2 regions of the Clostridium cylindrosporum DSM 605 genome follow, and region 2 is predicted to be linked to the other one. Evidence: riboswitches for the same ligand, from Rfam matches in the RefSeq annotation. Region 2 holds a riboswitch; the other holds the start of a gene.
What was found. Region 2 has a riboswitch for FMN ahead of CLCY_RS00480 (ECF transporter S component). Riboswitches for the same ligand answer to the same signal wherever they lie in the genome.

Region 1 (4,498 bases), on a different contig from region 2:
AAGTCCCCTACCGAACTTTGCCATGAAGTTAATAGCTTCTGGAGTAACTTTTTCAGCAGCCATTAATAAATCCCCTTCATTTTCTCTATCAGGGTCATCAACTACAATAATAATTTTTCCTTCTTTTATATCATTTATTGCTTCTTCTATAGTGTTAAATTTGTACATATAAGCTCCTCCTTCTATTAAAAGAATCCATTTTCTTTAAGGAAATTCTCATTAATAGCACTTTTTTTACTTTCATTAGCCTTTGAACCTAATCCTAAAAGTTTTTCTACGTATTTACCAACTACATCACATTCAAGATTTACTGTTTCTCCTGTTTTTTTAGAAAGCAGTATAGTTTCTTCCCCGGTATGAGGAATTATAGCCACCTTAAAAACTTCACTGTCAACATATGCAACTGTTAAACTTACTCCATCTATAGTAATAGAACCTTTTTCTACTATATACCTTAAGATATTTTCTGATGCTTTAATCGTTACCCAGGTTGCATTATCCTCAATTAAAAAGGATTTAATTTCTCCACAACCATCAATATGTCCGCTAACAATATGTCCTCCAAACCTACCATCAGCACTAAGTGCTCTTTCTAAATTAACTCTGCTGCCAATTTTCAAGTCTCCTAAATTACTTCTTCTTAGGCTTTCGGCCATAACATCTGCTTCAAACTTATTTCCCATTATATTTGTTACAGTTAAACAAACTCCATTAGTACAAATACTATCCCCTATGTTTGTTTTTTCTAAAACCTTACTACCTCTAATTAAAAGTTTAGATGACTTTTCTCCCTTTTTAATTCCATCTATATATCCAATTTCTTCTACTATTCCTGTAAACACCTTTAGGTCGGCCTCCTATTCTATATAACCTTCAATTAAGATATCATCCCCTAAAACTCTTGTAGTTAAATTTCGAAGTTTATATGCATCCTTTAAAGCTTCTATGCCATTTCCACCTACTGGGGTCTTTGACATTTCCCCACCTATTATCTTAGGTGCAATGTACATTTGTACCTTATCTACTATTCCTTCATCAAGAGCTGAGAAATTCAGCGTTGCACCACCTTCTAAAAGAATGCTATCTATTTTTAGTTCTCCAAGTTTTATCATTAAATCGTTTAGGTCCACTTTATCGTTTTTCAAATTAACTATTAAAATAGTTACTCCCTTATCTTCTAAGATCTTTATCTTATCTTCACTGGCTTTCTTAGTTGTAGCAATAATTGTTTTTGCTTTATACACTTCAGTAACAACCTTTGATTCAAGTGGAATTCTAAGGGTGCTATCTACAATTATTCTTACTGGATTTCTACCATTTTCAATTCTACATGTTAATTCAGGATTATCTTTTATAACCGTATTTACTCCAACCATTATTCCAGATAGTTCATTTCGAGTCTCGTGTACATCTCCTCTTGAGGCTTCTCCTGTTATCCACTTTGACTCTCCATATGAAGTAGCTATCTTACCATCAAGTGACATTGCGCATTTCATAACCACGAAAGGCTTTTTAGAAACTATATACTTCATAAAAACTTCATTTAATTCATTACATTCACTCTCTAAAACACCTGCTTCGACCTCTATTCCTGCTTCTTTAAGCTTTTTAATCCCATTTCCAGCTACAAGAGGATTTGGATCAAGAGAGCCTATTACAACTCTTTTAATCTTTTTTTCTATAATTTTATCTGCGCAAGGTGGAGTCTTACCAAAGTGGGAACAAGGCTCTAAAGTAACATACATCGTAGCTCCCTCTACATCGCAGGTTGCATTATTAAATGCATTAACTTCAGCGTGAGCCTCACCATATACCATATGGTATCCTTCAGCAATTATCTTTTCATTTTTTACAATAACTGCACCAACCAATGGATTAGGATTAACTTTACCTTTCCCTTTCTTAGCTAAATCTATAGCTATTTTCATATATTTTTTATTCATAAGCACCTCTCAGAATTAATTAGTAATGCTTTTATTATTAAACAAAAAGCCCTGAGCTAAACTAACTCAGGGCAATAATTCATATAAATTATAGAAGTACAACTATAATAAATTTATGTTTAAAATAATTATATTCTATAGGTTTATTAGTAATCTAAAATTAAAAAACTCTGAAATATAAAATATTTCAGAGCATAATATACAAAGTTACATAGGTAAATATAGACTACCATATATAAATATCCATCTTCTTTCATCCAGACTCTACTGTCGGCTTCGGAATCTAACCGAATCATGCCATTAAGGCTCGCGGGCTTTACCGCCGGTAGGGAATTTAACCCTGCCCTGAAGATTTATTAAATTTTATAACTATATTATATTTCTTATACCTATGTGTGTCAATATAATTAGCTAGTAACTTTTTAAATTTTAAGATAAATATTTATTTATAAGAGTCATAACATCTATTATAAGGCTAATGCTACCATCTCCAAGTATAGTACATCCACCAACTCCACTACTTCTTATATCATATTCTATAAGATATGGTGGAAGTGCCTTAACAACTACCTGTTGTTCTCCTATTAATCTATCTGCGAATAGGCAAACAACCCTATCATCACTTTCAACCATAACAACTATACCATCACATAAGTCTTGTATCTTTGTTACCTCATTAAAATGTTGATGTAATCTTATAACAGGATAACAGTTTCCTCTTAACATAAGCATTTCATTACCTTGACCATCTAAAATAATATCCTTAGCTTCAACTCTAAAAGATTCTCTTACACTTGTTGTTGGAATTGTATAGATACCTTTACCAACCTTCACCTGCATTCCACCTACTATCGCAAGAGTAAGTGGAATTCTTATTGTAAGTGTTGTACCCTTGCCTAGCATACTATCTAGCGAAATACTTCCTCCTACTTGTCCTATATTTTTCTTAACAACGTCAAGCCCTACCCCTCTACCTGAATACTCTGTAACCTTTTCCTTTGTTGAAAGTCCTGGCATAAATATAAGTTGAAAAATTTCCTTATCACTTAATTTTTCATCTATTTTTTTAATTAAACCTTTACTAATTGCTTTTTCCAAGATGATATCCTTATTTAGACCCTTCCCATCATCAGATATAGTTATAATAACATCTCCCCCGGTATTTTTAGCCTCTAAAACAAGTTTTCCCTTTGGGGGTTTTCCTTTTGCTTCTCTCACATCTACAGTTTCTATTCCATGGTCCATAGCATTTCTGATAAGGTGCATTAATGGATCAGATAAATTATCAATTATATTTTTATCTACTTCTGTATCTTCCCCTATAATAATTAACTCAACGTCTTTATTAAGCTTTTTGCACATATCCTTTACAATCCTATGCATTTTTTGAAAGATTGAAGCAACTGGTATCATTCTAATAGACATAACTATATCTTGAAGTTCATTTGTTAGCTTACTTAACTGCCTTGCTGCCTTAAAAAAGCCATCTAATTGAAGGTTTTTTAATTCTGGATTCTTTATAACCATGGATTCTGCAATAACTATTTCCCCTACAAAATCCATTAGTTTATCAAGCTTTGAGACACTTACAGTTACCAAACTGTTTTTTTGATTAGGTTTAATTGTTATATTTTCTTTTTTTGAAGTACCCTTTGATTTAGAATTGTCTAACATATCCTTTTCTTCTTTTATTTCATAGGATTTAACAAATAGTACTTCTTCTACTAATTTACCTATCTCTTCACTTTTAAGAAGCGTATCAAAGTATACTTGAAAACCATTTTTTATAATAACTTCACTACTTTCGTTATTTTCAGTAATGTCACTAGGTTTATAACTAATAATTCTAGACACTTCCTCTAATTTCTTAAGAAGATTAAATGCCCTCATATTCTCCATATGGCAATCCTCTTCAAAAAACACCTTTACCATATACATTTTCTCATCTTTTATTTCTATTGATTCTGTAGAGCTTTCACCTTTTTTTATTGATTCTAAACATTTTTCTAATTCCTTTACAAGGTCATTTTCATCACCATCTGTATTTTCACCTGCTTGAATCTTATCCATTTCACCTTTAATAAAATCTACAGACTTTATCAAAGTATCATAAATATTAGAATAATTAACCTTAATAGATTTATTTTCTCTTATAAAATAAAAGATATCTTCTACCTTATTTGCCAGCTTTGAAATGTTATTAAGCCCCATCATCGCTGAACTTCCCTTTATAGTATGCATAATTCTAAAAGTTTCATTTATATCCTCTGTACTCAATTCATTATTATCCTCTACAGAAACAAATAGATTTTCAAGCTGCTCAACTAACTGACAAGTTTCAAAAATAAAGATTTCCAAAAGTGAGTCTCTACCCTCATTTATTTCATTTGACATCTTTACCCACACCCCTTGCTAAATACTCTATAATTGTTTGTGGTATTCTTTCTAGGGGAAGCTCTCTTTCAACTGCACCTATATTAAAGGCAACCATTGGCATACCATATACTACAGAGCTTTTTTCATCTTGGCCTATTGTGAATCCGCCCTTATCTCTT
Region 2 (4,498 bases):
TTGAAAAGCTAAACGACTTTGGAATTAACGAAGTTTTTATAGAGGACCCAAATAGTACAGTAATAGAGACGAAAAAACCTTCTAATGTTCATGAAGCTAGAGAATCTATTCTCCAAAATTACTGTGCAATATTTTGTGAAACTGCAAAGAATAATGGAATAACTAAAGAAAAATTAGATGAATCTGTGTCTAATATTATTTATTCTGTAATATCAAAAATAGAAGACAACACTTTAGATATACTTTACAGTGCAAATCCTTTTTTCTGTCACTATACTCACGCTCTTAATACTGCATCTCTTGCTGTATTTTTAGGTACTAAAATGAGTCTTAATGACAAGGAAATACGAGAACTTGCTACATCAGCACTTTTGCATGATATAGGTATGTATAAACTACCTCAGGATATATTAGAAAAAGGCGGGAACCTAAATGAAGGTGATGTAAATATAGTTAAAGAGCATTCACTTCATGGATACGAAACATCAAGGGCTATTAAAGATATAAGTGAAACATGTAGAAAAGCTATACTTTATCACCACGAAAGATTTGATGGGCTTGGATATCCTGAAAAAATAAGTGGAAAAGAGATACCTCTTTATTCAAGGATAATAGCTGTAGCAGATATCTTCTGTTCATTAACTACTAAAACAAGAGTTCATCCAGGATACTCACATATAGATGTTTATGAATTTATACTTGCAAGTTCTGGAGGTTATTTCGATCCTGAAATTGTAGAGGTCTTCCAAAAACATTTTGTTATATATCCTATTGGTACTAAGATTGAATTAAATAATGGCCGTAAAGGGATAGTCCTATCACAAAACCCAGGATTTCCTGATAGGCCAAATTTAAAAATTACCCATAATGATAATGGGATAGAAATTCTCCCTATGAAAGTTAGTCTACTTAGAAGAACAAACCTTAAAATAGTTAAAATATTGACTTAACAGTCATATTAAATATATACAACATAATGACTTATAAAGTCATATTACCCCAAAATTATTTTAGGCTATCCTAAATTCACCTTTAGGATAGCCACTTTTTTATTTTATCAGATAGCTAAAAATCAGAGGGAGTTGAAGCTCCCTCTGATTCAATAATTCTACTTATTAATATTTTGGTTTTATAATTGGTTCAACCTTTTTATATATTAAAAATACAACTATAGAAACTACAGCTCCCTTTAAAAGGTTAAATGGAAGTATGCTAAAAAGTACTAGTGTTTCTAAGTTAACAATTGCACTTGTTACCTTAGCTGACATTGCAACTATTGCACTTATTGGGAACTTTAGAACTACTTCATATAATGGAATAAGCACAAGATAGTTAAATAGTGATGCTACTATACTCATAACTATAGTACCTATTAATAGTGATATTACAGCACCTTTTTTAGTTCTATTCTTCTTGTAAATGTACGATGATACAAATACAAGTGAAGCACCTACTATAAAGTTAGCCATTTCACCTATTCCCGCTGTCTTAGTAATAAGTAAGTGAAGTACATTTTTAACTAATTCAATTATAATTCCTACAACTGGACCCATTGCAAAACCACCAATTAATGCTGGAATTTCACTAAGGTCTATTTTTAAAAACTCTGGAAAAATAGGTAGTTGAATTTCTATCATCATAATTATAAATGCCATTGCTGATAGAATTGAAACCTTAACAAGTTTCTCTGTTGTCATTGCTCTAGTTGAGCTTGAAGTCTTTTGCTCTTCTATTTTCATGTTACCCCTCCTAAACTATTTACAGGGCTGAAACAGCATAAAAAAGCTCCCGAGAAATCTCAGGAGCATATAATCAATAGCTATGCCATCTTCTTTCATCCAGACTTTACTGTCGGCTTCGGAATCTAACCGAATCATGCCTTATTAGGCTCGCGGGCTTTACCGCCGGTAGGGAATCACACCCTGCCCTGAAGATTATAATAATATTATACTATTTATAAAATTAATTATCAAGCGGAGTAAACTACTTTACCATCTATTATAGTCCACTTAACACTACTTCTAGCATCTAGGGGATCACCATCAAATATAGCAATGTCAGCATCCTTTCCGATTTCAATAGACCCTACCCTCTTGTCTATTCCAAGTATTTTAGCTGGATTTATAGTTATCATCTTAAGTGCCTCTTCATTACTTAACCCTTCCTTTACACATAGGGCTGCACATACATTTAAACGATTAACAGGAACCTCTGGATGATCTGTAATAATGGCAACTAGTAGTCCCTTGTCATAAAGGGCCTTAGCAGTTTCAAAGGATAGATTCTTAACCTCTGCCTTTGACCTATCTGTTAATGCAGGCCCTACAATAGTACTAAAGCCCTCTTCCTTTAAATCATCTGCAATCAAGTGCCCATCTGTACAATGATCAAGTGTAGCCTTAAGGTTAAACTCTCTAATAATTCTTATAGCTGTAAATATATCATCTGCTCTATGGGCATGTACCTTTAATGGTATTTCACCTTTAAGAAGGGGAATAAGACTTTCATATTTTATATCATAGTCTAAAAATTCACCTTTCTTTATTTGTTCTTTTTTCTCAAGATATATTTTAGCTTTTTGAAGAATTTCACGAAGCATAGCAGCTATTGCCATTCTTGTTTTAGGAGATGACCCATTTGATCCATGGTTTCTTTTAGGATTTTCTCCAAATGCCGCCTTAATCGCACTAACTTCCTTTAAAACCATCTTATCAACTCTATGGCCATAGGTTTTCATAATCGTAAAGCTTCCTGCAAGTATATTACTACTTCCTGGTCCTGTTGATACAGTTGTAATTCCTCCAGAGATTGCCTCTAAAAATGCTCTATCCATTGGATTTATAGCATCTATTGCCCTTAGATGAGGAGTTAACGGATCTGTAGATTCATTTCCATCATTCCCCCCTTCACCTATACTATCTTCAAATATACCAATATGACAATGTGCCTCTATAAGTCCTGGAGTAATAGTAAGTCCAGTTGCATCTATTGTTTCATCTGCGTCTCTTATATTTATTTCCTCAGCGATATCTGCTATTTTGCCATTTTTTATAAGGATATCACCTTTTTCAATTATCTTACTACTTACGGTAAGTATTCTCCCACCTTTAATAAGAAGTTTATTATTTTTCACTTTAATTACTCCTTTTTCTATATATTACTGCAAATATTATTTTAAATTTAGCGGGAATAGTTATATTCATATACTATTTTTCCTTTTCCTATTACATAGTGAACCTTACTCATTACATCTAGAGGGTCTCCATTTATAATAGTTATATCTGCATCTTTTCCTACTTCTATAGAACCAACTTGTCTATCTATACCAAGAATTTTTGCTGGACTTATTGTTATAGCCTCAAGAGCCTTCATATAATCCATCCCTTCCCTAACACAAAGTGCCGCGGATATAGGAAGATATTCTATTGGAGTTACAGGATGATCTGTTGAAATAGCAGTTATTATACCTTTATCAATAAACTCTCTTGCTATAAATGGACTCTTTTCTCTGGTCTCTACTTTTTTTGAAAAGCTCATTATAGGTCCAACTATAGCTGATATATTTCTTTTTTTAATTTCATCTTTAAGTTTTATTCCATCTGTAGCATGTAAAAGTTGAATCTTAATATTATATTCATCTGCTATTCTAAGAGCTGTTACAATATCGTCAGCTCTGTGAACATGAATAGATAGTGGCATAGACCCTTCTATAACAGGAAGCATTTCCTCATACATTCTATTTTCTTCAAAATATTCTCTTCTACTTAGCTTAACAACTTTCAAATTTCTATATGCCATTGATTTATTTAATGTGTCACGTAGCATATGACTTATTCCCATTTTAGTAACAGGAGCCCTACCCTTTGATGAATGTATTCTCTTAGGATTTTCTCCAAGTGCTGCCTTCATAGATGACTTTAACCTAAATATCATGTCAAATGGGTCCTCACCAAAGGTTTTTATTATACCAAATGTTCCACCGATTACATTTCCACTTCCAGGTCCTGTTGCAACTGTTGTTATTCCTGCCTCAAGTGCCCTTTTAAAGCTTTCATCATAAAAGTTTACACCATCTATCCCATTTATATAAGGAGTTATAGGAGAAGATGTTTCATTTAGATTTCCTGGGTTATCATTATTAGGCTCTTCTATTCCTATATGACTATGGGCTTCTATAAATCCAGGCAATACTACTTTCCCACTAGCATCTATTTCATTACATTTCAAATCTATGTTACTTGCTATGTCCATAATTTTTCCATCTTGAATAAACACATCAGCTGCTTCATAGACACTCCCTGCCATGGTAATTACTTTTCCGCCCCTTATAATAAGGGTATTATCTTTACTCACCAACATTTCCTCCTATATATTACTAGGCTAAATCCCTCATCGAAAGTGCTATTCTCTTTCTCTCAAGGTCTATTTCAACTACTTTTACATCAACAACATCGGAAACCTTAACTATGTCTAGTGGATGTTTGACAAGTTTATTTGA

Region 1: another riboswitch for FMN. It lies ahead of ribD (bifunctional diaminohydroxyphosphoribosylaminopyrimidine deaminase/5-amino-6-(5-phosphoribosylamino)uracil reductase RibD); the one in region 2 lies ahead of CLCY_RS00480 (ECF transporter S component).

Annotation. Positions count from the first base shown of each region.
Region 1 covers NZ_LFVU01000028.1:250,540-255,037, forward strand. The annotation lists gene CLCY_RS12050 (bifunctional 3,4-dihydroxy-2-butanone-4-phosphate synthase/GTP cyclohydrolase II) at 1-168, opposite strand, end outside; gene CLCY_RS12055 (riboflavin synthase) at 186-842, opposite strand; gene ribD (bifunctional diaminohydroxyphosphoribosylaminopyrimidine deaminase/5-amino-6-(5-phosphoribosylamino)uracil reductase RibD) at 858-1,943, opposite strand; FMN riboswitch at 2,185-2,300, opposite strand; gene CLCY_RS12065 (chemotaxis protein CheA) at 2,373-4,337, opposite strand; gene CLCY_RS12070 (protein-glutamate methylesterase/protein-glutamine glutaminase) at 4,327-4,498, opposite strand, start outside.
Region 2 covers NZ_LFVU01000001.1:110,872-115,369, forward strand. The annotation lists gene CLCY_RS00475 (HD-GYP domain-containing protein) at 1-950, shown strand, start outside; gene CLCY_RS00480 (ECF transporter S component) at 1,116-1,739, opposite strand; FMN riboswitch at 1,823-1,939, opposite strand; gene CLCY_RS00485 (amidohydrolase) at 1,970-3,133, opposite strand; gene CLCY_RS00490 (amidohydrolase) at 3,181-4,353, opposite strand; gene CLCY_RS00495 (Tex family protein) at 4,376-4,498, opposite strand, start outside.